One region of the Ewingella allii genome, then DNA from elsewhere that is predicted to be linked to it. Evidence: predicted binding sites of a transcription regulator. Region 1 holds the regulator's gene; each other region holds the start of a gene.
The links. Region 1 encodes PurR, which represses purine synthesis genes. Its sites were predicted from a motif close to CANGCAAACGTTTGCNTG; they were not measured.
Positions count from the first base shown of each region.

Region 1 (7,555 bases):
AGCCGCGATGGCTACCGCGCAGGCGCTGGCCGAACAGCAAGAGCACTAATTTATAAAATAAAAAATAGCGCAATAAAAAAGCCGGGCAGCTCTTCACTGTCCGGCTTTTTTTCGTCTGTTACTTAGCGTGGAACGCGAATACCGCCTTCGACGCCTTGCGCGCTGAACACCACCTGCCACAACTGAATGTCACGGGCGCGGAAGGCGCCGGCACAGGCATTAAGATAATAAGTAAACATTCTGTAGAAGCGATCGCCGTAACGTTCTGCCAGAGAAGGCCATGCCTGCTGGAAACGTTCATACCACGCCATCAGCGTCCTGTCGTAATCCGCCCCGATGTTGTGCCAATCTTCCATCACAAACAGTGATTCACTGGTTTGCGCGATTTGCTGAACGGAAGGCAAGCAGCCATTAGGGAAAATATACTTATCGATCCACGGGTCAACGTTAAGGTCGGTTTTATTCGAACCAATAGTATGCAGAAGGAATAACCCGTCTGGCTTAATATTGCGTTTCGCCACGTTAAAGTAAGTCTGATAATTCTTCGGACCCACGTGTTCGAACATGCCCACGGACACAATACGATCAAACTGATCGTTCAGGTCGCGGTAGTCTTGCAGCAAAATAGTGACGTCGAGGCCCTTGCAGCGCTCTTGTGCCATTTTTTGTTGCTCAGCAGAGATAGTGACTCCAACAACGCTAACGCCGTAATTTTTCGCTGCGAATTCCGAAAGCCCACCCCAACCACAGCCGATGTCGAGCAAGCGCATGCCCGGCTTCAATTGCAGCTTATCGCAAATCATTTTTAATTTTGCTTCCTGAGCCTGTTCGAGCGTGGTCGCGTCTTTCCAGTAACCGCAGGAATATTGCATATAGGGGTCTAACATCAGACTGAACAAGTCGTTGCCCAAGTCGTAATGCTCTTTGCCCACAATCCAGGCGCGTTTTCTGGATTGAAGATTGGTTAGCCGTGCGGCTGCAATGCGGAGTGTATCTTTAAAATGGCGCGGGAGTTTAGTCTCAAGACCGGCGTTAATGACCCGCTGGAAGAACATATCAAGACGTTCGCATTCCCACCAGCCGTCCATATAGCTTTCGCCCAGACCCAAAGAACCTTCCTGTAAAACACGCTTGAAGAAATCAGGGTTTTTTACTTTTATATCAAAAGGTCGAGTACCATTAATCTGGATATCGGCCATCCCGAGCATTTCATTGGCGATGCGATACCATTGATTATCTTGAATACTCAGGTCTTCTACACACGATGAACTCATAGCTTCTCCATCACTTTCTCTTCTGACTTATTAACCTGCCAAGAAAATATTAGGCAATTTATGCAGGTCATTATGAGAACAGACGGTTAATCCGCCTTGTCTGATATGCGACTATGAACAGAGGAAATAATTAGAAGAACACCCACTGCCACCAAGAGTATGGGTGAAAAATCCATTTTATAAAGTGTGATGCACTCCCCGCATCGACAACAAGTTGTGATAAAAGTTTTGGTAAAATGTTATTTTTTTAGGTTCGATTGAGTATATGCCCGCCTTTCCGCATTCTCAATAATAAATCGTGCGGGGCGAGCATATACTTTAAGTGATTGTTACAGAGGGTAATTATGACGATCCGTTAGCATGTTAAGCATCGTTTCGCGATAATTCTCCTCCGGCAGCTACCGCTACCGCAGTCGCCTGTTTCTCACCTTTTTTGGCCATAAAAAATCCCAGTCCAACCAAGACAACGGTGCCAAGCATTACCGTCACCGTGGCCAGAAGTGGCAGGGCAATAAAAGTGGAAACCAACAGGCTGGCAACAAAACACAAACCTAATTGTAGTGTATTTTGCAGTGCAGCAGCCTTGCCTGTATTAGCAGGAAATGACATTAATGCATTTGCTACAACAATTGGATAGCACGCACCATTCACCAAAGCCATTAAACAGAAGGGAATGAGCAGGGTGATTAGCGTGGCGTGAGTCAGGGCTGCCACCAGATAAAGCGCCACGACGCTCAGGGTGTAACCCGCCAGCAGCCAAGGCAGAATGCGGTTGCCGTCAATTTTGGCGATCAGCAAACGGCAGCCGAAGCCCCCCACCAAAAATGCAATTGTCTGCGGAACATAGCTCAGACCAATCACTCCCGGCGTGTAACCCATATCACTCAAAATAAAGGGTGAACCCGTCAGCCACGCAAAGAAACCGGCCGAACACGCAGCGTAAATCATCACGTTGCCGCTAAACGCTGGCGAAGCCATCAGGCGGAAGAAGCTGATGTTGTCAGCCTTTTTCTCGCCACTGGCTTTTTTGGCTTCTTTAATGCGGAAAGAGAAGGCCAGCAACAGCACGCCGACGGCCAACAGCAGGGCAAAAATGGCCTGCCAGTCGAAATGGTTAAGCACCCATGCACCAAGCAGCGGGGCGAGCGCTGGAGAGAGCGCGACCAGCGGCATGATAGTCGCAAAGGTGCGTTTCGCCACTTCAGACGAGTAGCGATCAACCACCAGCGCCTGCCAGCTCACTGCCGCAGCACACACGCCGATGGCTTGCAGGAAGCGCAGACCGAGCAGCAGATAAATATTTTCAACCCACAGCATCCCCAGACAGCCCAGCGCGAACAGCGTCAGTCCGGCAATCAGTACCGGGCGGCGACCCATGCGATCGGAGAGTGGCCCCCAGACCAGTTGGCCAATGGCAAAGCCGCCTAAGAAGATACTGAGGCTGGCGCTGATCAGGCCCGGCGTGGTGACTAAGGAGGTTTGCATCGCGCTGAATGCAGGCAGGTACATATCGGTGGCTAAAAAGCCCAGCATACTCAGCCCGGCGAGGTAGAGCATAAATCCAAAGGAGGGTTTCATTTTTCTCTTCTTAGATGCGATGTATCAATGACGTTACGTGGTGGCAAACAAATGCAGGAAAACTCCTGAGAAGTTTAAGTGTTTGGTAAAGGCGTTGTGAAACGCTAATATTTGCAGTGTTCTATCAAAAATATTGAAAGCAAGCCGGGGGCGAATGAAATGTGGTCAGAATACTCGTTAGAAGTGGTAGACGCCGTGGCGCGCACCGGCAGTTTTAGCGCGGCAGCCGTGGAGCTGCACCGCGTGCCCTCGGCGGTGAGTTATACCGTCCGCCAACTGGAACAGTGGCTGGCCGTGCCGCTGTTTGAGCGCCGCCATCGCGATGTGGAATTAACCCCGGCCGGGCAGGTTTTTGTCGAGGATGCGCGGTTGCTTATCAAAAAAATGATGGCGACCCGCCGCCAGTGCCAGCAGGTGGCAAATGGCTGGCGCGGCCAGCTCAGCGTGGCGGTTGACCGTATAGTTAAGCCAGAAAGGGCGCGGCGGCTAGTGACGGATTTCTATCGCACCTTCCCGGACACCGAGCTGATTATTCATTCCGAAGTGTTCAACGGCGTGTGGGATGCGCTGGTTGATGGCCGCGCTGACGTCGCCATCGGCGCCACCCGCGCGGTGCCCACCGGCGGGCGTTTTAGCTTTCGCGACATGGGCTTTATGGATTGGCACTGCGTGGTCAGCCCGAGCCATCCGCTGGCGGCGTTGCCCGCGCCGCTGATTGACGACCAGCTGCGAGAGTACCCCGCGCTATGTCTGGAAGACACCTCGCGTAGCTTACCCAAGCGCGATACCTGGACCTTGGATAATCAGCGTCGGCTGGTGGTGCCGGACTGGACCTGCGCCATTGAGTGCCTGTGCGCGGGGCTGTGTGTCGGCATGATGCCCGTCCATATGGTGGATAAATGGCTCGAGCAGGATAAGCTTCGCGTTTTGCAACTGGCTACGGATTTCCCGGAAAGCGCCTGCTGCCTGACGTGGGACCAAAGCAATCAGTCGCCCGCGCTGGCGTGGCTGCTGGACTATCTCGGCGACAGTGAAACCATGAATCAGGAGTGGTTGCGCAATTAAAAACGCCTGCATGGGAGCAGGCGTTGGTCGGTTCACTATTTTATTCGCGGCGCGCTATTAACGACGATAGTCGCGATACGGGCCGTCGGCCACTGAGCGGCGCTCAACCAGTTTCGGATGAACCTCGATGGTTTGCGACTCTTCGCGCTTGCTGACAATACGGTCGAGCAGCATGGTGAAGGCCATCTCGCCCAGACGCTCTTTCGGCTGGTGGATGGTGGTCAGGGCTGGAGAAAAGTAGCGCGCGTTACGCACGTTATCATAGCCGATCACCGAAATGTCTTGCGGCACGCGCAGGCCCATTTCGTCAGCGGCACAGATTGCCCCCATCGCCATCACGTCGCCGCCGCAGAAAACGGCGGTCGGGCGCTGCTTCTGCATCAAAATCTTGTGCATCGCCTGATAGCCGGATTCCGGCTCGAAATCCCCTTGCACTACCCACTCTTCGCGCAGCGGAATATTGGCTTCGGTTAAGGCTTTGACGAAGCCCTGGAAGCGACCGCCGCCGGTGTTGCGGGCTAGCTGGCCGGGGATCACGCCGATATCGCGATGACCGCGTTCAATCAGATAGCGCCCGGCCATGTAGCCGCCTTCAAAGGCGTTATCAATAATGCTGTCGGTGAAATTCTTGCGCGCTTCGCCCCAGTCCATCACCACCATAGGGATGGAGCGATACTCTTCGAGCATGTCCAACAGGGCGTCCGGGTATTCGGCGCACATCACCAATAAGCCGTCGACGCGCTTTTGCGCCAGCATCGCCAGATAGGCCTGTTGCTTATCGAGGTTATTGTGCGAGTTACATAAAATCAGCGTATAGCCTTTGGCGAAGCAGCTATTTTCAACGGCTTCGATAACTTCGGCGAAGTAGGGCGCTTCGCTGGAGGTTGCCAACAAGCCGATAGACTTGGTGTTATTAACCTTGAGGCTGCGAGCCACGGCGCTAGGCGAGTAGTGCAGCTCTTTAATGGCAGTCTGCACGGCGGCTTTAGTTTCTTCGGCGACGAAACGTGTTTTATTGATGACGTGCGACACGGTAGTGGTGGAAACGCCAGCCCGCTTTGCGACATCTTTTATCGTTGCCATGAAAAGAATGACTCCTGTACCGACGTGCTCTGGCACGTTAGCATTATGTTAATCGTTTGCTTGCGTGGATTTGACTGCTGAACAATAAAAGCGCAGTGAAATCGTTGGTGGGTTTTTCAGAAAAGGACAGCTGTCTGAAAGAACATCGGGATGAATCGACCGGCACGCAGCGTGGTAACCGCGAATTTTCTCTTATATCGCGGAAAAGGGGAAGTAAAAAGTCTTGTTAAGGCAGGGAATGATCACGAGATTTTAGCGGGAAACTGTGAGAAACTGCTTTGGCACACAAACTGTATGGCTTACGGCGTGGCCGCATTTGATCCACAAGGAGTTTTCATGGACAGCAATCTGAAATTCGCATTGATCACGACAGTCGGCGCATTGGCAATGATTTTGGCCTTTAGCTTCACGGCGGTAATGCACTAATCCTCTCATTCCGAGTAGGGCTTAGGCGCGTTAAACCGTGTTCGGTTCTAGTTAGAAAAGTTAAATAAATAGAGAAAAGGGCGACCCCATCACTGGGATCGCCCTTTTTGTTTTCGTCTTGCTGTGCTCGAATTTGACTCAACAATTTCATAAGCGTTTCGTTAAATGCTATTCAGTGACTGATTAGCGGTGGGGCCGACTTAACGAATCGTTTTAGGCGTCATGACGCGACGCGCGCCAACATAGTGATCTTGCCAGTAATCGTCACCCAAGGAGGTGATTTTAATATCTTCACCGGTTCGCGGTGACTGGATAAACTTGCCGTTGCCGAGATACACGCCCACGTGGTCTGCTGCGCCGCGCTTGCTGATCCTGAAGAAGACTAAATCGCCACTCTCCAGTTCACCGCGTTTAACCGGCGCCGCGTCACGAAGGTGGTACATTTCGTTAGCGGTGCGCGGCATTTTAATGCGAATCAAATCTTTATAGGCGTAATACACTAAACCACTGCAATCAAATCCGGTATTCGGTGAAGTCCCACCCCAGCGATAAGGTTTGCCAACCTGATGCATCAACTTGGTCATCGCTGTTTGCTGCGCGTGTTGGTAACGTTTTTTGTGCGCGGCGCTTAATGTTATGGGTTTACTGTTTTTTGCCAGAACGTCTTTGTCACCTCGGTGACGCCCGTAAGCTTTTTTGCCGTTCTTTTTGGTTTCGTTCTTGGCCAGCGTTCGACTTTCTTTTTTGGTTTCGGTTTTGCGTAACGCGACTTTGGTGATTTTCTTTTCAGCTCGCTGATGGTGAGCAAGCTTGGCCGGTGCGGCCTTTTTCGTTTCTTTCGATTCTTTCGTTTTACTGGTTTTGGTTTTTTCTTCTTTTACCGGCTCTGCCTTGGACTTTTTACTGGTCTTGGCCACGGCTTTTCGCTTTCGGCGCTCATCGGGTTTAGCCTGACTCACGTGGCTTTTCTTATGATCGGCGGAAACGTTAGCGTTTGGCGCTGCGTGCGCCAAATTAAGAAATAGCTGGGTAAATAGCAGTACGGAAAGCGTAATCAATAAACGCATGGCGTCGTTACCAATATTGGCCCAAAGTTAAACATCATAGATGTCAGAGTATTGCCCAAATGAACCGGACAAAACAGCACGAAATGCCTCGATTCTAGATCATATTGTGAGAAAAAGTTAATAGCATTTTAAATGCTGAGAAAATAGTCATTAAACGGTTTTAAAAGCACCATATTTCAGTGAGTTGAAATAATGCTCTATGCCGTGCGGAAGGCTCATTCGGCAGTTAAATTTGTTAGGCAAAAATGTTATTCTGAATGACTGTTTATTTTTGCGACCTGTGAGGCATTTTAATAAAAATGGCACAGGCAGTTGAATAATGCATGGCGCAGTGGAGAAAAACCCTGCAAAAAATGGCGTTTTTATCCCATGCCAGCCATCGTTACAATAGAAGACAAGCGACAAAGGCTGCGGGTTCCCATAAGCAGCCTGCGCATAATGAGTAATGACCGTGACAGCCAGCTTTGGCTTGAGGAAGCAAGAAATGACCACACCAACTATTGAAAAGATCCAGAAGCAGGTTTCCGAAAACCCAATCCTTCTGTACATGAAAGGTTCACCTAAGCTGCCAAGCTGCGGTTTCTCTGCTCAGGCGGTTCAGGCTCTTTCTGCCTGTGGTGAGCGTTTCGCTTACGTTGATATCCTGCAAAACCCAGATATCCGTGCTGAAATGCCAAAATATGCTAACTGGCCAACCTTCCCGCAGCTGTGGGTAGACGGCGAGCTGGTTGGCGGTTGCGACATCGTGATTGAAATGTACCAGCGCGGTGAGCTACAGCAGCTGATCAAAGAAACTGCTGAGAAATACAAATCTTCTGAAGAGCAGCAACCTGAGTAATTTCAGGCTCCCGCTGTAATAGCAGAGCAAATAAAAAGAGCGGCCATCTGAGCCGCTCTTTTTTTATCTGTCGAATTCCGCCAAGCCCACTTATTCAGCCTGACTGTCTGTCTCGCTCGGCGCTGCAGTCTCATCGCCCACCGGCAGTGGCCAGCCACCAAGACGCTTCCAGCGGTTTACCAGTTCACAGAACAGCTTGGCCGTCTGCTCGGTGTCATACAGCG
Region 1 is NZ_JAWUDN010000001.1:675,608-683,162, forward strand. It holds gene SBO83_RS03285 (riboflavin synthase subunit alpha) at 1-49, shown strand, start outside; gene cfa (cyclopropane fatty acyl phospholipid synthase) at 123-1,274, opposite strand; gene punC (purine nucleoside transporter PunC) at 1,638-2,852, opposite strand; gene punR (DNA-binding transcriptional activator PunR) at 3,012-3,917, shown strand; gene purR (HTH-type transcriptional repressor PurR) at 3,975-5,000, opposite strand; gene cydH (cytochrome bd-I oxidase subunit CydH) at 5,151-5,426, shown strand; gene SBO83_RS03315 (NlpC/P60 family protein) at 5,627-6,493, opposite strand; gene SBO83_RS03320 (Grx4 family monothiol glutaredoxin) at 6,978-7,331, shown strand; gene rnt (ribonuclease T) at 7,422-7,555, opposite strand, start outside.

Region 2 (7,555 bases), on a different contig from region 1:
CGGCGAATATGCTGCTCGCGGGTCTGCATCGCCATGCGTAGCGCGGTGTTGCCCGCGGCGTCGCGCGATACGCCGATAATACGGCCCGGCATGGAGCGTTTGAATTCGTCAACGCAGGCAAAGAATGCCGCGTGCGGGCCGCCGTAGCCCATTGGCACGCCGAAGCGCTGGGCGGAACCGAATACCACGTCCGCCCCCTGCGCGCCCGGTGCGGCAAGCAGCACTAACGCCATAATGTCGGCGGCAACGCTGGTGATGATTTTGCGTGATTTCAGCTCTGCCAGCAGTGCGCGATAGTCGTGCACCTGCCCGGTGGTGCCCACCTGTTGCAGCAGCACGCCGAACACGCCTTCCAGCTCGAGCACTTTCTCGGCTTTATCCACGATGATGTCGAAACCAAAGGTTTCAGCGCGGGTGCGAACCACGTCCAGCGTTTGCGGATGCACGTCGTCAGCCACGAAGAAGCGATTGGCGTTCTTCAGTTTGCTGGCGCGTTTGGCAAGAGCCATAGCTTCGGCAGCGGCGGTCGCTTCGTCAAGCAGAGAAGCAGACGCGAGGTCCAGACCCGTCAGGTCGAGGGTCAACTGTTGGAAGTTCAGCAAGGCTTCAAGACGGCCCTGAGAAACTTCTGGTTGATAAGGGGTATACGCCGTGTACCAGCCCGGATTTTCCAGCATGTTGCGCAGGATAACCGGCGGGGTGAGCACCGCGCTGTAGCCCATACCAATGTAAGATTTGTAGCGCTGATTCTGGCTGGCGATAGCTTTCAGCTCAGCCAGTGCCTGATGTTCGGTAACGGAATCACCCACGGCTGGCGGGCCCGGCAATTGGATGTCCACCGGCACGATTTGCTGGATCAGGGCATTTAACGAGTCGGCACCGACCGTCTCCAGCATCTGTTGTTGCTGCTGAGAAGACGGGCCAATGTGACGGCCGATAAAGGATTCACTGTGTTCAAGTTGGCTGAGAGTCTGAGTCATTTGCTACGCATTCCTGAATCTGCATGGTGGTGTCGAAGGACAACCGATAACGGGCAAGCGGGGACTAAATCTGCCCCGTAAACGGCTTACGGGGCAGCACTTCATTACTCGTCGATACCTGAAAGATAGGCGTCAGCGCTGAGTAACTTAGCGATTTCGCTTTCGTCAGAGGCTTTAATCTGGAACAGGAAACCGTCGCCGTAGGGCGCGCTATTCACCAGTTCAGGTGAGCCTTCCAGCTCAGAGTTAACGGCAATAATTTCGCCGCTGATTGGGGAATAGATGTCAGACGCCGCCTTAACGGACTCGGCAACGGCGCAGTCTTCACCGGCCGTCACTTCGCGGCCCACTTCTGGCAGGTCGACGAAAACCATGTCGCCCAGCAATTCTTGCGCGTGCTCGGTAATGCCTACGGTGTAAACGCCGTTACCCTCTGAACGAACCCATTCGTGCGACGCGGCGTATTTCAATTCTGATGGAACATTGCTCATGAAAGAATCTCCAAAAATTTTCAGATATTAATGAATTCGTTATTAAACCAACGGCTTACCGTTACGAACAAAACCAGGCTTGGTTACTTTTACTGGCATTTCGCGGTTACGGATCTGCACGATGGCGTTTTCGCCGATGCCAGCCGGAACGCGAGCCAGCGCGATGCTGTAACCCAAAGTCGGTGAGAATGAGCCGCTGGTGATAACGCCTTCCTGCTGGTTGCCCGCAGCGTCGGTGAAACGCACCGGCAGCTCATTACGTAATACGCCTTTTTCGGTCATGATCAATCCAACCAGTTCTTCGGTCCCCTGCTCACGCTGCTTTTCCAGCGCGGCGCGGCCGATGAAGTCGCGATCTTCCGGCGCCCAGGCGATGGTCCAGCCCATGTTAGCCGCCAATGGAGAAACGCCCTCATCCATCTCCTGACCGTATAGGTTCATGCCGGCTTCCAGACGCAGGGTGTCGCGCGCCCCTAACCCGGCAGGTTTGACGCCAGCCTTCAGCAGTTTCTGCCACAGGTCAGCGGCTTGTTCTTGCTTCACGGCAATTTCGTAGCCCGCTTCGCCGGTGTAGCCGGTGGTGGCGATAAACAGGTCACCGGCTTGCACGCCAAAGAAAGGTTTCATTCCAGCGACGGCTTGTTTTTGCTCTTCAGTGAACAGCGTGCCAGCGCGTTCTTTGGCCTGCGGGCCTTGGACGGCGATCAGCGCCAGATCATCGCGCACGGTGACTTCAACGCCGTAGGCTTCTGCATGCTGCGAAATCCATGCCAGATCTTTGTCGCGCGTGGCAGAGTTCACCACCAGGCGGAAATAGTCTTCAGTGAAGAAGTAGATAATCAGGTCGTCAATCACGCCGCCGGAGGCGTTAAGCATGCCGGTATAAAGCGCTTTGCCGGGGACGGTCAGTTTGGCGACGTCGTTGGCCACCAGATAGCGCAGGAATTCACGAGTGCGGGCGCCGTGCAGATCAACAATCGTCATGTGGGAGACGTCGAACATGCCAGCGTCCTGACGCACCGCGTGGTGCTCATCAAGCTGTGAGCCGTAGTGCAACGGCATCATCCAACCGTGGAAATCCACCATGCGCGCACCGCACGCCACGTGTTGTTCATAAAGCTGAGTCTGCTTAACCATCTTGATCCTCATTAACCTGCGAATGCAAAAACGAAGTCGGAATATCGGAATATAAATTGCTCTCGTTTCCCCTAAATCATTCGCGCTGTATCAAGGCGGCAACTGAGCGAGTCTTAAAAGCTTACTCAAGTATGTGACTGGGCCGAATAAGAGCAGCCAACGCCAAAATAGCGTGAAGGATCACAGGGTGACGCAAACGTTATCCTATAGGTCGAACTTATCACCGAATCCCCCTGCTAACCATAAGTTAAAATATCAGTATCTGGAGAAACAGCAGGGATAAGCGAGGAGTATTGTGCAGAGTTTCTGACTAGAAAAATGGGGTTTATGGCGCAAAATCTACAAATGAACCACAAAAATCTCGATGTTATATAACGAAGAGGCCGGATATCTCACCATTTGCAGAATGGGATATCCGGCCTCGCATTATAAAAAGTAATGGGAAAAAGGCGCTGAAATTAGATTATTTCAATCGAACAGGATCCTGCTCTAGCCATTCGGGTAAATCATTCAGTCCCATTGCCTGACGCACCAGTTTTGGCTTCACGCCAGGCAGGGAGTCCGCCAGCGTCAGGCCGATATCGCGCAGCAATTTTTTCGCCGGGTTATCGCCATTGAACAGTTCACGGAAGCCCTGCATACCCGCCAACATCAGCGCGGCGCTGTGTTTGCGGCGGCGCTCATAGCGGCGTAGATACATGTGCTGGCCGAAGTCTTTGCCCGCGCGCTGCAAGCGTCTGATTTCAGACGCTAATTCGGCGGCGTCCATAAAGCCAAGGTTCACCCCCTGCCCGGCCAGCGGGTGCACGGTGTGCGCGGCGTCGCCCACCAACGCCAGACGCTGGGCGGCAAAGCTGCGCGCGTAGCGGCCGGTCAGCGGGAAGGTCAGACGTTCGCTTTCAACGGAACACAGCCCCAGACGCAGGTCGAAGGTGCTGGCGAGCACTTTATTAAAGGCTTCCTTGGACAACGCCGACAGCCGCTGGGCCTCATCCGGAGAAACCGACCACACGATGGAACACAAGTGCGGGTCAGCCAGCGGCAGGAATGCCAGAATGCCTTCGCCATGAAACACCTGCCGCGCCACCGACTGATGAGGCTCGGCGGTGCGAATAGTGGCGACCAGCGCATGGTGGCGATAGTCCCAGAAGGTCAGCGGGATATCCGCATGCTGGCGCAGCCAGGACTGCGCGCCATCCGCGCCAACCACTAGGCGGGCGCTGAGCTGGCGGTCATCGTTCAAGGTAATAAAGGCGTCGTTTTCGCCCCAGGCCACGTTTTTCAAGGTCGCCGGACAGAGCAAAGTGATGTCAGAGGAGTGCTCGGCTTTTTGCCACAGGGCGCGCAGGATCACGTCGTTTTCAATGATGTGCCCCAAGTGGCTGAAACCATACTCTTCGCCACGAAAAGCAATTTTCCCGAAGCTGTCGCGGTCCCACACTTCCATGCCTTGATAGGCATTGACGCGCTGGGCGGTGATGTTGTCCCATACGCCGATATATTTCAGCAGGCGCTCGCTGGCGGCGTTAATGGCCGACACGCGCAGACCCGGCGCTGCTGGCAGAGGAGAGTCGAGATCGGGTTGGTGGCTGTCCACCACGGCAACGCGCAGGCCGCTGCCCTGTAACCCACAGGCCAGCGCTAGGCCAACCATGCCGCCACCGGCGATAACTACATCAAAAGATTGCATAAATTTTCCTGTGGGAAGAGATTCAGCGGGTTACCCAACCTAGCGTGCGCCGGGTAAAGGCGTCGCGTAAAGGTGTAATGCCTTCCATCGCCATCAGGCCGAGATTGCGCCCGACCATCAAGGGAACATAGCGATTGGCGAAAAGGTGGATCAGGCCGTCGGTCACTCCGACCGTCGCCTGCTGGTCTGGCTGGCGACGCTGCTGATAGCCACTCAACACGCGGTAGCTGCCAATGTCATTGCCGGCCAGATGCGCCGTCGCCACTGTTTCTGCCAAGGTCATGACGTCACGCAGGCCAAGGTTAAAGCCCTGCCCAGCTATTGGATGCAGGGTTTGCGAGGCGTTGCCGACCAGCGCCAGTCGATGGCTAATATGGCTGTTGGCGGTCTGCAATTGCAGCGGATAGCTGAATCGCTTGCCCGCCTGCTGCATTTTACCCAAGCGCCAGCCAAAGGCTTTCTGTAGCTCGGCGAGGAATTTCTCTTCGCTCCAGCTATCAATGTCAGCCTGCGCCTCGCGCGGGTGGCACCAGACCAAAGAGCTGCGCCCTTTCGACATCGGCAGCAGCGCCAGCGGCCCGTGCTCGGTAAAACGCTCAAAAGCCCGGCCGCGATGAGGTTCGCCAGTGACGACGTTGGCGATCACCGCAATTTGGCCGTAATCCTCGCGCTGCCAGCGAATGTTGCAGGCTTTGCCGAGCATGGAGTGAGAGCCGTCTGCCGCCACCAGCAGCTTGCCGTCGAGCACGTCGCCGTTGTCGAGCGTCACGCTGGCACCTTCAACCCTACGCTGCACGTCAGTGACTTTCGCCGGGCAGTGCAGCGTGACGCCGGGTGCCTCTTTCAGCCGGGCAAACAGCCGTTGGCCTACGCCGTGCAGCTCAACCACCTGCCCCAACGCTTCCACGCCGTAATGTCCGGCATTGAGATTCACAAAGGCCGCATGGCCGCGATCGCTGACATGAATGTCGCTGATTGGCGTGGCGATATCGGATAAGGCAGACCACAGCCCGATGCGCGCCAGCTGCTGGCAAGTGCCTTGGGCCAGCGCGATGGATCTGGCGTCAAACCCCGGATGACCACTGCCACCCAGCGAAGAAGCTTCAATCAGATGCACCGGCAGTTGACCATGAGTCAGCGCGGAGATGGCCAGTGCCAGCGTGGCGCCGGTCATCCCGCCGCCAACAATAATAATGCTCATATTATTTACGGGCCGCCGCCATCAGGGCTTCAATGTCATCGGCCTCTTTCACCACGTCGCCGGTGAAGATTTCAATGCCGTCGGCGGTGATCAGGATGTCATCTTCGATACGGATACCAATGCCGCGATACTGCTCAGGGACATCGGCGTCTGGCGCGATATACAGGCCCGGCTCGACGGTCAGGACCATGCCCGGCTCGAGAGTGCGGGTGCGCTCAGGGCTGCCGTAGTTGCCGACGTCATGCACATCCAGCCCCAGCCAGTGGGACAGGCCGTGCATAAAGAACGGGCGGTGCGCCTGCTCGCTATAAAGGGTGTCGACGTCGCCGTGCAGGATGCCGAGCTTGACCAAACCTTCCAGCATCACACGGACGGCGGCTTCGTTGGCTTCTTGGATGCTGCTGCCCGGACGTAACACTTCCAGCGCTTTGTATTCTGAAGCCAGCACGATGTCATAGATTTCGCGCTGCGCTTTGCTGAACTTGCCGCTAACCGGGAAGGTGCGGGTGATATCACCTGCGTAGCCTTGGAACTCACAGCCCGCGTCAATCAGCACTAAGTCGCCGTCGCGCAGCTGGGATTCATTTTCGGTGTAGTGCAGGATGCAGCCGTTTTCGCCGCTGCCAACAATGGTGTTATAGGAAGGGAAACGCGCGCCGTGGCGATTAAATTCGTGATGAATTTCGCCTTCAAGGTGATATTCAAACAGGCCTGCGCGGCATTTTTCCATGGCGCGAGTATGGGCCATGGCGGTGATTTCACCGGCGCGGCGCATCACGGCAATCTCTTCCGGCGATTTGAACAGGCGCATTTCATGCACGATAGGACGCCAGTCGATGACGGTGTCCGGCGCACTCAGGCTCTGGCGTGAGCCTTTGCGCAGCTTGTCCATAGCGCGATTGACGATCTCGTCAGCATAGGCATATTCGCCCTGCGCGTGATACAGCGCGTCAAGACCGTTAAAGAGAAGATGAAGTTGGGTGTTGATGTCGTCAAACGGCAGTGCGCGGTCGATGCCCAACTTAGCGGATGCCGCGTCCTGACCCAGACGGCGACCAAACCAGATCTCAGCAGTCAAATCACGCACGCGGTTGAACAGCACGCTGTGGTTGTGATTCTCATCGCTTTTCACCAGCACCAGCGCGGCTTCCGGCTCGTTAAACCCGGTGAGATACCAGAAGTCGCTGTTTTGACGGAAAGGATAATCACTGTCAGCACTGCGCAATGCTTCTGGCGCAGCGAAGATAATTGCCGCGCTGCCCGGTGCCATCTTGGCTAACAGAGCCTGACGGCGATTTTCGAATTCCTGCTGAGTCATCACTTCATCTCCCGAAACGGTTTTAATTTATTGTTATATGACTAATTAATGCAGCGTGCGCGGGCTTTCCGGTGCCAGCGGGTGGCTGTGACCAAATTCGCCGAAGCATAAGATAGCCGCCACGCGAACGTACTCGACCACCTCTTCCAAAGAAGAAGCCAGCTGCTCTTGGTCTTCATCTTCTTCATAACCGAGCTGGGCAATGCTGCGCAGGTCGTCAATGGCTTCGCCCACTTCGCCTTTCACTTTGGCGAGCTTCGGCTGCATCATGCCCAGACCCAGCAAGAAGTGATTTACCCAACCAGCTAAGGCGTCAGCGCGTTCGAAAATGTGCTTTTCGTCGTCCGGCATTAACATGTTGAATTCAAAACTGTCATCTTCCAGCGTGTCAGCAGTGGCTTTGCGCAGCTGTTGCAGCAGGTCCGCTAGCGTGTGGGGGAAGGCCATGCCTTCATTGGTCAGGTCATGCACCAGCGTCAGCCAGCTGCCGTCACGATTACCGCCGCACAGCAGGCCGCTGATAAGTCCGTGCATTTCCGCCGCGGTCAGCGCGACAGATTGCTGTTTCAGCGCGTGATCCAACGAATCATAAGTAGGATAAGTATTCTCAATAGACATGCGTATTCGCCATCGTTGGTCGGTTAAGTTCGTGTTATGCTACCACCAAGGTCAGTCGTAGTACCAGATTAGCAGACCAGCGAATGGCAGTTGTTGAGCCTCTCTTTGGCCGGCAAATGC
Region 2 is NZ_JAWUDN010000003.1:248,513-256,067, reverse strand. It holds gene gcvP (aminomethyl-transferring glycine dehydrogenase) at 1-980, opposite strand, end outside; gene gcvH (glycine cleavage system protein GcvH) at 1,085-1,471, opposite strand; gene gcvT (glycine cleavage system aminomethyltransferase GcvT) at 1,514-2,608, opposite strand; gene ubiI (FAD-dependent 2-octaprenylphenol hydroxylase) at 3,072-4,298, opposite strand; gene ubiH (2-octaprenyl-6-methoxyphenyl hydroxylase) at 4,321-5,499, opposite strand; gene pepP (Xaa-Pro aminopeptidase) at 5,501-6,817, opposite strand; gene SBO83_RS09985 (YecA/YgfB family protein) at 6,863-7,435, opposite strand.
Region 2: the regulator PurR is predicted to act here: its motif matches at 2,798-2,815, upstream of gcvT (glycine cleavage system aminomethyltransferase GcvT).

Region 3 (7,555 bases), on a different contig from region 1:
GTTTTGCTGGCCGAAGGTCAACTGTCCGTAGGTTTTGCTTTTCAGACCGGTGTAGAGTTGGCGGCGAGAGGTATTGCGCGCGCCGTCGGCATAGTGATTATCCCAGTCGAACAGGGCAGGGAAGTTGACACCCAGTTCGTAGTAGCTGACCCAGCTGATATCATCAAACAGGTAGTAATCCGCCGTGAAGCGAAAACGCGAGCCGCCGTCAAAGCCGTTGTTTTTGTAAGAGCCTTTATCTTTATTGCCCGTTTCCATATTCCACTGTGGGCGAATACTGCCGCCAACCTTGAAGTCGAGACGACTCAGCAGGTCATTTGGCTGCGGATCTTGCTTAATAAGGGTGATTTCAGCCTGTGAAGCGAAAGACGTCAGGCCAAAGAGTAGCCCGGCAGAAGCCACCTGTGTGACTCTGTTTAGTTTGAATTTCATCGTTGCCCCTGCGCCAACTCGATGATTTTAAGAGAATCATCAATGATGTTGGCTCATTATTATTTTATATTCCCTTTACCGGTGACTATCTGGCAAAGGTGAAAACGCGCCGAATTATTAACGCAACGAAATCAAGTTTCGTGGGTTAAAATTAGCGGGCTATTTATTACCATATTTATTGGTTTTATCAATATCATTTCGTTACATATAATGAAAAATTGATGTTTTAGATCGTTAAAAGTGCGCGTTTGTTGCTTTATGTAGCAATTAGCGAGGGGGATTGTGCTGCGTAAAGACAAATCAGGGATACGCCAACGGTGCTGTATGCCGCAGCCAAACTCTGCTGCAACCCTATGCATAAAATTGAATGATTATGCGCGAGTGGGAAATGGCTATTTTCAGAAACGCGCCTTGTTTACCCTGACGCTTTTCATTGATGAGTAACATAAAATCATCAAATGGATAACTTTTGAGCTGATATGTTTTACTGATGTTAGCTGGGCTATATCATAATTTTCTAATTATGCCGCAATTTTGCTGGCTCCTCTCCAGAGGGGCCGATAACCTGCTGCTGTTATAAAGCAGAACACATTTATAAAGAGAGAGATTATGAGTAATGCTGAACTGCGCATGGCCATTGTGGGCGCGGGTGGAAGAATGGGACGCCAGCTTATTCAGGCGGTTTGCGAAGCTGATGGCGTAGTGCTGGGCGCAGCCATTCAGCGCAAAGGCTCCTCGCTGGTGGGAACTGACGCGGGCGAGCTGGCAGGTGTTGGTCGCCTGAACATTAAGGTGAGCGACAGTCTGGATGACGTGGTGAACGACTTCGACGTCTTGATCGACTTCACGCGTCCAGAAGCTTCTCTGGCTTATCTCGACTTCTGCGTGAAACATCGCAAAGGTATTGTTATCGGCACTACCGGCTTTGATGACGCAGGTAAGGCGGCAATCCAGCAGGCAGCCGAGTCTATTCCGGTTGTTTTCGCCGCGAACTTTAGCGTAGGTGTCAATCTGGTCCTCAAGCTGTTGGAAAAAGCCGCCGAGGTGATGGGCGACTACACGGATATCGAAATTATTGAAGCTCACCATCGCCACAAAGTTGATGCGCCTTCGGGCACGGCGTTAGCGATGGGTGAGGCGATTGCCGACACATTGGGTCGCAATCTCAAGGAGCACGGGGTGTTTTCCCGCGTCGGCCATACCGGCGAGCGTGATCCTAAGAGCATCGGCTTTGCGACCGTGCGTGCAGGAGACATCGTGGGTGAGCATACGGCGATTTTTGCCGATATCGGCGAGCGCGTTGAGATTACCCATAAGGCTTCAAGTCGAATGACATTTGCAAAAGGCGCAGTTCGTGCAGGAAAGTGGCTGGAGGACGTTAAAGTTGGCTTGTTCGATATGCGTGATGTGCTGAAATTAGATGATATTTAAGTTTTACACCATTGTGATGTGGTTGTTTTAATCATAGTTCTTTGATTATAGGGCGGTTCCTTGGCTGCCCTTTTCTTTTTTATGAAAAATCATGTTTGGCTTCTTTTTCTTATTTTGATGCCTATTTTAATATGTTTTGTGAGTTTTAAAGCTCTTCGCTGACTACAAAACGACCTCCTCAACAGATCCGATGTGTAACATTTGCCGATTTCCCGCCTTTTTTCAGACAACCGCCCTCGCAAACGTTTACTATAGTGACTTAGCCCGTGCTTTTATGGCTGTGAGGTCGCTATTTCACTGAGTTCTGTATAAAACAGAGAAATATTGGTGCTTTTGGTAGACAAAGCGAGCGCCCATCATTAGAATGCGCGCAATTTGCCGAAAATTGGCTTCGAGGGCGATTTTTGCATTGATTTAGATCGGCTTATCTGAATTAATATGCAAATAATGTGATTGATTATTCCTGGAGGATGCTTTGATAAAGTCAGCGCTATTGGTTCTGGAAGACGGAACCCAATTCCACGGTCGGGCCATCGGGGCAGAAGGTACGGCAGTGGGGGAAGTGGTCTTCAATACGTCGATGACCGGTTATCAAGAAATCCTTACTGATCCTTCCTATTCCCGCCAAATTGTTACTCTTACTTATCCCCATATTGGTAATGTCGGCACTAACGCCGCTGATGAAGAATCCTCTGCAGTACACGCTCAAGGTTTGGTTATCCGCGATTTACCTCTTATTGCCAGCAACTACCGCAGTACCGAAAATCTTTCTGACTATCTCAAACGCCACAACATCGTCGCTATCGCCGACATTGATACCCGTAAACTGACTCGCGTGCTGCGTGAAAAAGGCGCACAAAACGGCTGCATCATCGCTGGCGATTCCGTGGACGCGGTGCTGGCACTGGAGAAAGCTAAAGCCTTCCCGGGCCTGAAAGGCATGGACTTGGCGAAAGAAGTCACTACCAAAGAGTCTTACAGCTGGCAGCAGGGCAGCTGGACATTAGAAGGCGAACTGCCTGAAGCGAAACCGGCCGAAGAGCTGAAATTCCACGTGGTGGCTTATGACTACGGCGCAAAACGCAACATCCTGCGCATGCTGGTTGACCGCGGCTGCCGCCTGACCGTGGTGCCGGCACAAACGCCAGCCGAAGACGTGTTAAAGCTCAATCCAGACGGCATCTTCCTGTCCAACGGACCGGGCGACCCGGAGCCATGCGACTACGCCATCGACGCCATCAAGGCCTTCCTCGAGACTGATATTCCGGTCTTCGGCATCTGTCTGGGCCACCAGTTACTGGCACTGGCCAGCGGCGCGAAAACGCTGAAAATGAAGCTTGGCCATCACGGTGGTAACCACCCGGTGAAAGATCTCGACAACAATGTGGTGATGATCACCGCGCAGAACCACGGCTTTGCGGTAGATGAAAATGGCCTGCCAGCCAACCTGCGCGTGACCCACAAATCGCTGTTCGACCACACGGTTCAGGGGATTCATCGCACGGATAAAGCCGCGTTCAGCTTCCAGGGGCACCCAGAAGCCAGCCCGGGCCCGCACGACGCGGCACCGCTGTTCGACCACTTTATCGAGCTGATTGAGCAATACCGTTCTCACGCCACTCAGACTGGCAAATAAATCAGGAGCACTAAAACATGCCAAAACGTACAGACATAAAAAGCATCCTGATCCTCGGCGCTGGCCCGATTGTTATCGGTCAGGCCTGTGAGTTTGACTATTCCGGCGCGCAGGCCTGTAAAGCCCTGCGTGAAGAGGGTTACCGCGTCATTCTGGTGAACTCCAACCCGGCGACCATCATGACCGACCCGGAAATGGCCGATGCAACCTACATCGAACCCATTCACTGGGAAGTGGTGCGTAAAATCATCGAGAAAGAGCGTCCAGATGCCGTGCTGCCAACCATGGGCGGCCAGACAGCACTGAACTGCGCACTCGAGCTGGAACGTCAGGGCGTGCTGGCGGAGTTTGGCGTCACCATGATTGGTGCCACCGCCGACGCTATCGACAAAGCCGAAGACCGCCGCCGTTTCGACGTGGCGATGAAGAAGATTGGCCTCGACACCGCGCGTTCCGGCATTGCTCACAATATGGAAGAAGCGCTGGCGGTTGCCGCTGACGTTGGCTTCCCATGCATCATCCGCCCATCATTCACCATGGGCGGCACTGGCGGCGGTATCGCCTACAACCGCGAAGAGTTCGAAGAGATTTGCGAGCGCGGTCTGGATCTTTCCCCAACTAAAGAGCTGCTGATTGATGAGTCGCTGATTGGCTGGAAAGAGTACGAAATGGAAGTGGTGCGCGATAAGAACGACAACTGCATCATCGTCTGTTCAATCGAAAACTTCGATGCCATGGGCATCCACACCGGTGACTCCATCACCGTGGCTCCGGCGCAGACCCTGACCGACAAAGAGTACCAAATCATGCGTAACGCCTCGATGGCGGTACTGCGTGAAATCGGCGTGGAAACCGGCGGTTCTAACGTGCAGTTCTCCGTGAACCCGAAAAACGGTCGCCTGATTGTTATCGAAATGAACCCGCGCGTGTCGCGCTCTTCTGCTCTGGCTTCTAAAGCAACCGGCTTCCCGATTGCCAAAGTGGCCGCCAAGCTGGCGGTAGGTTATACGCTGGACGAGCTGATGAACGACATCACCGGCGGCAAAACCCCGGCGTCGTTCGAGCCATCAATCGACTACGTTGTCACCAAAATTCCTCGCTTCAACTTCGAGAAGTTTGCCGGTGCCAACGACCGTCTGACCACGCAGATGAAATCTGTCGGCGAAGTGATGGCGATTGGCCGCACCCAGCAAGAATCTCTGCAAAAAGCCCTGCGCGGCTTGGAAGTGGGTGCCAGCGGCTTCGACCCGAAAGTGAGTCTGGATGATCCGGAAGCCCTGACCAAGATCCGCCGCGAACTGAAAGAAGCCGGTTCAGACCGCATCTGGTACATCGCCGATGCCTTCCGCGCTGGCCTGTCTGTCGACGGCATCTTCAACCTGACCAATATCGACCGCTGGTTCCTGGTGCAGATTGAAGAGCTGGTTAAGCTGGAAAACGACGTAGCCGAAGGCGGCTTCAACATCCTGACTCACGACTACCTGCGCATGCTGAAGCGCAAAGGCTTTGCCGACCTGCGTTTGGCGACCTTGGTAGGTGTGTCAGAGAGCGAAGTGCGCAAGCTGCGTCACAAATATAACCTGCACCCGGTCTACAAACGTGTTGATACCTGTGCGGCAGAATTCTCCACCGATACTGCCTACATGTACTCCACTTATGAAGAAGAGTGCGAGTCCAACCCGACTAACGATAAGCCAAAAATCATGGTGTTAGGCGGCGGACCAAACCGTATCGGTCAGGGCATCGAGTTCGACTACTGCTGCGTTCACGCCTCGCTGGCGCTGCGCGAAGACGGTTACGAAACCATCATGGTGAACTGTAATCCTGAAACGGTTTCCACCGACTACGACACCTCTGATCGCCTGTACTTCGAGTCAGTGACGCTAGAAGACGTGCTTGAAATCGTGCGTATCGAACAGCCAAAAGGCGTGATCGTGCAATACGGCGGGCAAACTCCGCTGAAACTGGCTCGTGAACTTGAAGCCGCCGGCGTGCCAATTATCGGCACTAGCCCTGACGCCATCGACCGCGCCGAAGACCGCGAGCGTTTCCAGCAGGCAGTTAACCGCCTGGGCCTGAAACAGCCCGCTAACGCCACGGTCGCGACCATTGAGCAAGCGGTAGAAAAAGCCAGCGGCATTGGTTATCCGCTGGTGGTGCGCCCGTCTTACGTGCTGGGCGGCCGCGCGATGGAAATCGTGTATGACGAAATCGACCTGCGTCGCTACTTCCAGAACGCGGTTAGCGTCTCTAACGACGCGCCGGTGTTGCTCGACCGTTTCCTTGATGACGCGGTAGAAGTGGACGTCGACGCTATCTGCGACGGTGAGCGCGTACTGATTGGCGGCATCATGGAGCACATCGAGCAAGCTGGCGTGCACTCCGGCGACTCCGCCTGTTCTCTGCCAGCCTACACGCTGAGCAAAGAGATTCAGGACGTGATGCGCCAACAGGTTGAGAAACTGGCCTTTGAGCTGAGCGTTCGCGGCCTGATGAACGTGCAGTTCGCGGTGAAAAACAATGAGGTTTACCTGATTGAGGTTAACCCACGCGCCGCGCGTACCGTGCCGTTCGTCTCTAAAGCCACGGGCATTCCGCTGGCGAAAGTGGCGGCTCGCGTGATGGCGGGGCAGACGCTGGCTCAGCAAGGCGTCACCGAAGAGATCATTCCACCGTACTACTCGGTGAAAGAAGTGGTGCTGCCGTTCAACAAGTTCCCGGGCGTTGACCCAATCTTAGGGCCAGAAATGCGCTCTACCGGCGAAGTGATGGGCGTCGGTCGCACCTTCGCCGAAGCCTTCGCCAAGGCGCAGCTCGGCAGTAACTCCGGCATGAAGAAAGCCGGGCGTGCGCTGCTGTCAGTGCGCGAAGGGGATAAAGGTCGCGTGGTGGATTTGGCCGCCAAGCTGCTTAAACGCGGCTTCGAGCTGGACGCTACTCACGGTACTGCTGTGGTGCTGGGCGAAGCGGGGATTAACCCACGCCTGGTCAACAAGGTGCATGAAGGCCGCCCGCACATTCAGGACCGCATCAAAAACGGCGAGTATGTGTATATCGTGAACACCACGGCGGGTCGTCAGGCGATTGAGGATTCCAAGCTGATTCGCCGCAGCGCGCTGCAATACAAAGTGCACTATGACACCACCCTGAACGGCGGTTTCGCGACCGCAATGGCGCTCTCTTCCGACCCAACCGAGCAGGTGATTTCGGTTCAGGAAATGCACGCTAAAATTAAAAAGTAACCTTAAGACTTTAGTGTCTGGTACTGCGCCGCCCGCAACCGAAAGGAAGCGGGCGTTTTTATTACTTTCGCTTGGCACTGGCGGCAGTTATAAACCGCAGAAATACTTTATGATTAATCTATGTTTTGACGATATGAGCTGACTGATGATTTTAATTGTTTACGCCCACCCTTATCCACGCCACTCCCGGGCCAATCAGCGCTTGCTGTCGGCAATCGCTGATCTTCCTGATGTCGAAGTCCGCTCTCTTTACGATCTCTATCCCGATTTCAGCATTGATATCAGCGCTGAGCAGGCGGCGGTCGAGCGCGCCGATCTGGTGGTTTTCCAACATCCTCTTCAGTGGTACAGCATGCCGCCGCTGCTAAAACTGTGGATTGATAAAGTGCTGGAGCACGGCTGGGCCTATGGCCACGAAGGCAATGCCCTGAACGGCAAACACTGTCTGTGGGCAGTGACCACCGGCGGCAATGAGCATCACTTTGAGCTGGGCGACCATCCTGATTTCGACGTTCTAGCCCAGCCGCTGCAGGCCACGGCAGTTTACTGCGGGATGAACTGGCTGCCGTATTTTGCCGTACATAACACCTTTATTTGCGACGAGGCGGCGCTGAAAGCCTCCGGCGAAGAGTATCGCCGCCGCCTGTCGGCTTGTCTGAGTTTGAAAGAAACCGCGCCAGTGGGAGGCAGCGATGGAAAACCATAATTTGCTGCTTGAAGGGCTGCTCTACCTCGGCTCCGCCGCGCTGTTTGTGCCGATTGCCGTGCGCCTTGGCTTAGGCTCGGTGCTGGGCTATCTGATTGCGGGCTGCAT
Region 3 is NZ_JAWUDN010000004.1:161,391-168,945, forward strand. It holds gene SBO83_RS11495 (porin) at 1-432, opposite strand, end outside; gene dapB (4-hydroxy-tetrahydrodipicolinate reductase) at 1,042-1,863, shown strand; gene carA (glutamine-hydrolyzing carbamoyl-phosphate synthase small subunit) at 2,339-3,499, shown strand; gene carB (carbamoyl-phosphate synthase large subunit) at 3,517-6,741, shown strand; gene kefF (glutathione-regulated potassium-efflux system oxidoreductase KefF) at 6,887-7,447, shown strand; gene kefC (glutathione-regulated potassium-efflux system protein KefC) at 7,434-7,555, shown strand, end outside.
Region 3: the regulator PurR is predicted to act here: its motif matches at 2,099-2,116, upstream of carA (glutamine-hydrolyzing carbamoyl-phosphate synthase small subunit).

Region 4 (7,555 bases), 530 kb from region 1:
GTGACCACGACGCTCTTCGACTATGTTACCTTTACCGTCTGCCTGTGCATTGCCGCTGGCAATCAGAATGTGAACCACGCTGCCGCTCAGGAAGGCGGAGAGCAAATGAATGATTATAAGGGTCCGCCATGAAGAAAATTGATGCGATTATTAAGCCGTTTAAACTCGATGATGTCCGTGAAGCCTTGGCCGAAGTGGGTATTACCGGCATGACCGTGACAGAGGTGAAGGGTTTTGGGCGTCAGAAAGGCCATACCGAACTCTACCGCGGCGCTGAGTATATGGTGGACTTCCTGCCTAAAGTGAAGATTGAGATCGTAGTGGCTGACGATATCGTTGATACCTGTGTCGAAACCATTATGACCACTGCCCAGACCGGCAAAATCGGCGATGGCAAAATCTTCGTGTTCGACGTGGCGCGCGTAGTACGTATCCGTACTGGCGAGCAGGATGAAGAAGCGATCTAATTGCCGTTTTCAGTCTTATGACCAGAAAACGCCAATAAAAAAGGCTGACGCGATGTCAGCCTTTTTTTATGCATCTGTTTTAATTACAGCACTTTATGCGGGCCGAAGCATTCGTAATGAATGTGGTCGACGGCAACCCCGAGCGCCACTAGCTGCTGGGCCGCGAACTGCATAAAGCCCACCGGACCACAGAGATAGAATTCGGTCGTCGGGTCAGCGAGCTGGCTTTTCAGCAGGCTAAGGTCCATCAGCCCCTGAGACTGATACTGCTCACCCGGCAAATCTTCCGCCTGCGGCTGGTTATACCACACGTGGCTTTGCAGCTGCGGCAAGCGATTTTCCAATGATTTCACTTCATCCGCGAAGGCGTGAACCCGGCCATTTTCAGCGGCGTGCAGCCAGTGAATAGGGGCCTGATGTTGATTGGCGGCCAGCACGTTGAGCATCCCGAGCATGGGCGTTTGGCCGACACCGGCGGAGATCAGCGCGACGGGCGTCTGAGGCGTCACGTCGAGGAAGAAATCACCGTGCGGCGCGGCCAGATGTACCACGTCCCCTTCCTGAGCCTGGTTATGCAGGAAGTTCGATACCTGACCTTGCTCTTCGCGCTTCACCGCAATGCGATAGGTTTTGCCGTTTGGTGCCTGAGTCAGTGAATATTGGCGAATTTCCTGATTTTCCAACTGCTGGCTGCGAATATAGACCGCCAGATATTGCCCGGCGTTAAAATCGGCCACCGGCTGGCCGTCTACTGGCTCGAGCACAAAACTGGTGATTAAATCACTCTGCGGACGCTTCTCCTTAATGCGGAATTTGCGAGTGCCGGACCAGCCGCCTTTCTTCTCGGCGCTCTCTTTATAAATATCGGACTCACGCTGAATAAACACCCCGGCCAACACGCCGTAAGCTTTGCCCCAGGCATCCAGCACTTCCTGACCCGGACTGAACATCTCATCCAGCGTCGCCAACAGGTGGGTACCGACAATGTTGTACTGCTCAGGTTGGATGGTGAAACTGGTGTGCTTTTGCGCGATGCGCTCAACGGCAGGCAGCAGTGCGGCGAGATTTTCGATGTTAGCGGCATAGGCACAGATGGCGTCAAACAGTGCCTGACGCTGATCGCCGTTGCGCTGGTTGCTCATATTAAAAACGTCTTTCAGCTCAGGGTTATGCGCGAACATGCGATCATAAAAGTGAGCCGTTAACTTCGGCCCAGTGGCGGCGAGCAGGGGGATGGTGGACTTCACGGTGGCGATAGTTTGGCTGTCTAGCATGGTGTTAGCTCCCTGGGCTTAGGCCCGTATCTCAGCAATAAATTCTTAAACATGTATTTTTAATGCATCTTATAGCGAGGATTTATTGTTGTAAATAGCCATGCCGGAATCATGGGTTTCATAAAGCGTGCGGGCGGGGTCACAAAGCTGAAAAATATGCATGTTATGGTGAAGAAAACTCCCTTGATTACGCTAAGTCCCTAACGGATAAAAGCCTTGCCGTGTCTGAAGCCAATCGATTGCCTAAAAACATTAAACCGACTCTATCCGCAGGCGTCTTAAACATTTACACTGTTGCGCAGAACCCGGAAGGGGCATTTATTTTTTAGTTTGTTGAGTCAGGAGATGCGGATGTTAAAGCGTGAAATGAACATTGCCGATTATGATGCTGAGCTGTGGGCAGCAATGGAGAAGGAAGTTGTTCGTCAGGAAGAACATATCGAGCTGATTGCGTCAGAAAACTACACCAGCCCGCGCGTCATGCAGGCTCAGGGTTCGCAACTGACTAACAAATATGCCGAAGGTTATCCGGGCAAACGTTATTACGGCGGCTGCGAATACGTGGATATCGTTGAGCAACTGGCTATCGATCGCGCGAAAGAGCTGTTTGGCGCAGACTTCGCTAACGTGCAGCCACACTCTGGCTCACAGGCTAACTTCGCGGTTTACACCGCGCTGTTGCAGCCGGGCGATACCATTCTGGGGATGAACCTGGGCCACGGTGGTCACCTGACTCACGGCTCTCCGGTAAACCTGTCTGGTAAGCTTTATAACGTGGTGCCTTACGGCATCAACGAAGGCGGCGATATCGACTATGAAGACGTTAAGCGTCAGGCCGAAATCCACAAGCCAAAAATGATCATCGGCGGCTTCTCTGCATTCTCTGGCGTGGTTGACTGGGCAAAGATGCGTGAAATTGCTGACAGCGTTGGCGCCTACTTCTTCGTCGACATGGCACACGTTGCCGGTCTGATTGCAGCTGGCGTTTACCCGAACCCAGTGCCACACGCACACATCGTCACCACCACTACCCACAAAACGCTGGCGGGTCCTCGCGGTGGTTTGATTCTGGCGAAAGGCGGCAGCGAAGAGTTCTATAAAAAACTCAACTCAGCCGTATTCCCTGGTGGTCAGGGCGGCCCGCTGATGCACGTGATTGCCGGTAAAGCGGTAGCCCTGAAAGAAGCGATGGAGCCTGAGTTCAAAACTTACCAACAGCAAGTGGCTAAAAACGCACAAGCTATGGTGGCCGTGGTGATGGAACGTGGTTACAACGTGGTTTCTGGCGGTACGCACAACCACCTGTTCCTGATGGACTTGGTTGATAAGAACCTGACCGGTAAAGAAGCCGACGCCGCGCTGGGCCGTGCTAACATCACCGTCAACAAAAACTCCGTGCCAAACGATCCGAAGTCTCCTTTCGTGACCTCTGGCGTGCGTATCGGTACTCCGGCTGTTACCCGTCGTGGTTTCAAAGAAGCCGAAGTTCGCGAACTGGCTGGCTGGATTTGTGACGTTCTGGACAACATCAACGACGAAGCCACTATCGAACGCGTTAAGAAAAACGTGTTGGATATCTGCGCACGCTTCCCGGTTTACGCGTAATGTCGTGACCGAGTCTGAGTGTGATCACTCAGGACTTGCAGCGTTTGATCTGAATAAATAAACCCGCCTCGGCGGGTTTTTTGTTAATAGCCAGCCATAACTGTGAGCCGCCTTACATTCCTCTCTTAACACCTTCACTGCTGATTGCTAGCTAGTGTGACCTCTGTCAAAGTATCGCCCATAAAAACCGGAGGAACTATGGTATTGCGTTCAACGTATTGGCTAGGGCTTAGCTATTTCACCTACTTTTTCAGCTACGGTATTTTTCTGCCTTTCTTTGGGGTTTGGTTAAAAGGCGAGGGTATCTCTTCTGAAAATATCGGGTTATTGCTGGGGGCCGGCTTAGTTTCACGTTTCCTCGGTACCTTAATCATTTCTCCTGCCATTAAAGATCCCGCCCATTTAATTACCGGCCTGCGCATTTTGGCACTGCTGACACTGGCCTTCGCGGTGGGCTACTGGTTTGGCAACGGCTGGGCGTGGTTGATGATCAACATCGCCGGGTTTAGCATCTTCTTCGGCCCGTTAGTGCCCCTGACCGATGCCCTTTCTGGCACGCTACAGCGCCAAATCACCATGGATTACGGCAAAGTCCGCGTCTGGGGATCAATAGCCTTTGTGATAGGTTCGGCGCTGACCGGCAAGCTGGTGTCGGTATATGGCCATAATGCGATTCTTTACACGCTGACGGTCGGCATCGCCGCCATGCTGCTGGGGATGCTGTTCCGCCCGAGCGTTAAGCCGGTGGGAGCCAAGCGCGAAAACAACGAGCCGGCTATTTCCTGGAAAGCCTTGCTGAGTGAAACGCCGGTCTGGCGCTTCTTACTCTGCGTCTCCTTGCTGCAAGGTGCCCACGCGGCCTATTACGGTTTCAGCGCGATTTACTGGCAGGACCAAGGCTATTCCGCCTCGGTGGTGGGGTATCTATGGTCGCTGGGCGTGGTGGCGGAAGTGCTGGTGTTCACCTTCAGCAATAAGCTGTTCCGCCGCTGGAGCGCGCGCGATTTGCTGCTGCTCTCCGCCTGCTGTGGCGTGGTGCGCTGGGCATTGATGGGGGCATTCATCGAGCTGCCTTGGCTTATCCTGATTCAAATCCTGCACTGCGGCACTTTCACCGTTTGCCATCTGGCGGGGATGCGCTTTATTGCCTCGCGCCCTCGGGATCAGGTTATCCGCCTGCAATCGGTTTATTCGGCCTTAGCCATGGGCGGCGGCGTGGCGGTGATGACCATGATTTCCGGCTTCTTGTTTGAGCATCTGCACGCCGGGCTGTTCTTCGTGATGGCGCTGGTGGCGGCACCGGCCATTTTCCTGCGGCCGAAAGTGACGCCAGTCGCGATCGATTAATGGGCTTCGAGCAGCGAGCGAATGCGTTTTCGCTGCTCTTTTGCCAATGGCAGTTGGGTGTGAATGACCAGCGGGTCGGCGTCGGTGATTCGTGTTGCGTAAGGCGTGACAATCATGGCGACGCCGGCCGGTGCGCCGAGCTGCTGGAAATCCGCCAGCGTCTGATATTGAATATTAAGTGGCAGCAGGGTCGCCTCGCGGATCTGCTGCTCCACCGCCTCTTCAAGCTGCGGATTGTTGTCGGTCAGCAGTAAAATCTGCTTTTCGTGCAGGGCGTTACCTTGCATCAGCCACGCGCCGAAGGTCACGGCGACTAAGCCCACTTCCTCCTCCGAAAGCCGAATCTGGTACTCCAGTTGGAAATCCTCCAGCGCCTCGCGAGTGGTACGCACCAACCTTGGGTACATGCGGGTAACTTCATCTTGCAGCAGATTGTCGATACCAATCGAAAAATGGCAGCGTTCAATTGCCGGGCCAAGATGAGCAAAAAGCTGGCGAGCTAGCCCCTCATCGCTGCTGAACTTCATCCCGGCAACTTCTTGGAAATTGGCAATTAATTTCGCCACTTGCTGGGTGAGCTGTTCATCTTCCAATGAGCCGCTGCTGCTGTACTGATGGTTTTTCAACAATCTCAGCAGCAGGGTGAAAAAGTCGCGCTCCCCTTCGGCTAGCTGCCCACCGCTGATGTGCTGTAGCTGAGTGAACAGGCGGCTGGCGGCGGCAAACTCTGGTTTTTCGCGCAACCATTGGCACTGTAAATCAGTCAGTTTGGCGGGCTCGAAGCTGTTATCCCCTTGAGACAGGTTCTGCCACAGGCAATACTGCAAATAGACGCGCAAAAAAGTCTGGTCGCGCTCGCTAAACTCCCGGCTCAGCCGGGCGGCGCACTGGCTTATCAGCCGATTCATCTCGTGCTCATAAAAATGGCTGTCGGCGAAGCGATAGGGGGCCAGTGCCTGATGTAGCCACGGCGAGAAGTGCTGATTAATAAAGGCCGGAGAGGTGCGCAGGGCGCGGCGCAGGCCGTGAAACAGACACAATCGCAGGTCAAGCTGTTCGCCGTGTAACTGGCATGCAGACTCGCCAAACTCCAGAATATTCAAACGATGTAGGCGGTTGATATCACGGTGGACATCGGCAAGATCCTGCCGAGTGGTGGGGAGGTCAGTGCCATTTATTTGGCTGATCGTCTCCAGTTGCATTGCCGGTAACGGCGCATACAGCATCAACAAAACATGGCAGCGCCGTTGTTGACCGGAGAGCTCAGGCACGGGGGCGGTGTCCAGGCTCATAAGACCTTCTATATACTTACGCGTGAAATTATATGCAAAGCATAGCAAACCATGGGTTGAGCGACGCGGCGAAGCTCACGGTTTTACACCGGCTTACAACTCTGATCACAGTTATTTTTCTCATCCGCTTAATTGCACCAGTAAAAACTGTTACTTTGTAACAATTAGCAGCAGGTATTCACTGACTTTACGGGCCTTAACCATGGAAAAGACCTTTATTCGCGCCAGGAACCGGCGTTCTTCCTGCCTGAAAATGAGCTTATTGGCGTGCAGTCTGTCAGTGCCGTTGGCCGTTCAGGCGCATCCGCACAGTTTTATTGATATGCAAACCACGCTGGTGACCAAGGACCAGCAGCTTACCGGCCTGAAAATGGTCTGGACGATGGATGAAATCACCTCGGCGGACCTGCTTTATGACGCGCAGAAAGCCAAATCGGATTCTACCGTGTGGAAGAAACTGGCCGCCGAAGTCATGGCGCGAGTGCTGAGCCAGCACTACTTCACCGACTTCTACCGCGACGGCAAGCCGATTAAATATCTCGATTTGCCGAGTGAATATCAGCTGTCGCGCAAAGGCGATCAGGCGGTGCTGGAGTTTGTCATGCCTTTGGCGACCCCGCAGCCGCTGTCCGGCGCGCCGATGATCTTCTCCACTTTCGACCCAAGCTACTTTGTCGATATGACCTATAAAGATAAAAACGCGCTGCACATCCCGCCGGAGCTGGCACCGAGCTGCAGTCTGGCGCTTTTCACTCCGAAACCTGACGCGTCGCTGCAAAGCTACGCGCTGTCGCTGGATAAGGCCGACGCGCCGCCGGAAGACATGGATTTGGGCCAGCAGTTTGCGCAGAAGGTGACCCTGCAATGTCATTGAATTTGATGGAAAACCGCAAGCGCCACTGGGCGTGGGATCTCTGGCCGCTGGCAGTATTCCTGCTGCTATTGGCCGTCGGCGCGGCCGCCCTGTGGCAATACTGGCCGCGCGTTCTGCTCAACAGCATTATCTGGCAGCGAGAGTTGCATCAGGAGCTGGCCGGTTTGTTGCAACAGGTGAAAGCCAATCCGCAAAAAGCCGGGCTGACATTGATGGGTTTCAGCCTGATCTACGGCATTGTCCACGCTATCGGGCCGGGGCACGGCAAAATCGTCATTACCACCTATTTGGCGACTCACCCCTCGCGGCTGAAAAACAGTTTAAAGCTGACCTTCGCCTCCGCCGTGGTGCAGGGCTTAGTGGCGGTTTTACTGGTAACGCTGATGCTCGGCGTGTTGCAGCTCTCCTCGAGGCAGCTGCATCAAAGCAGCTTCTGGCTGGAGCGGGGGAGTTTCATTCTGGTGATGCTGCTGGGCGTTTTGCTTTGCTGGCGGGCGCTTAAGCGTTGCTACTTCACGTTGAAAAGCCTGAAACCGCGCCGAGGGTTAGCCATTAACAGCCTGCGCCCGCTGGCTGATAACCACGTCCACGATGAGCACTGCGGCTGCGGGCATCAGCATCTGCCGACTGACCAGCAGCTTCAAGCCGGGAGCGACTGGCGCACTCAGGCGACAATTGTGCTGGCTATGGGGCTGC
Region 4 is NZ_JAWUDN010000001.1:147,285-154,839, forward strand. It holds gene glrR (two-component system response regulator GlrR) at 1-4, shown strand, start outside; gene glnB (nitrogen regulatory protein P-II) at 129-467, shown strand; gene hmpA (NO-inducible flavohemoprotein) at 551-1,741, opposite strand; gene glyA (serine hydroxymethyltransferase) at 2,093-3,346, shown strand; gene SBO83_RS00705 (3-phenylpropionate MFS transporter) at 3,545-4,693, shown strand; gene csiE (stationary phase inducible protein CsiE) at 4,690-5,985, opposite strand; gene SBO83_RS00715 (DUF1007 family protein) at 6,239-6,859, shown strand; gene SBO83_RS00720 (HoxN/HupN/NixA family nickel/cobalt transporter) at 6,850-7,555, shown strand, end outside.
Region 4: the regulator PurR is predicted to act here: its motif matches at 1,970-1,987, upstream of glyA (serine hydroxymethyltransferase).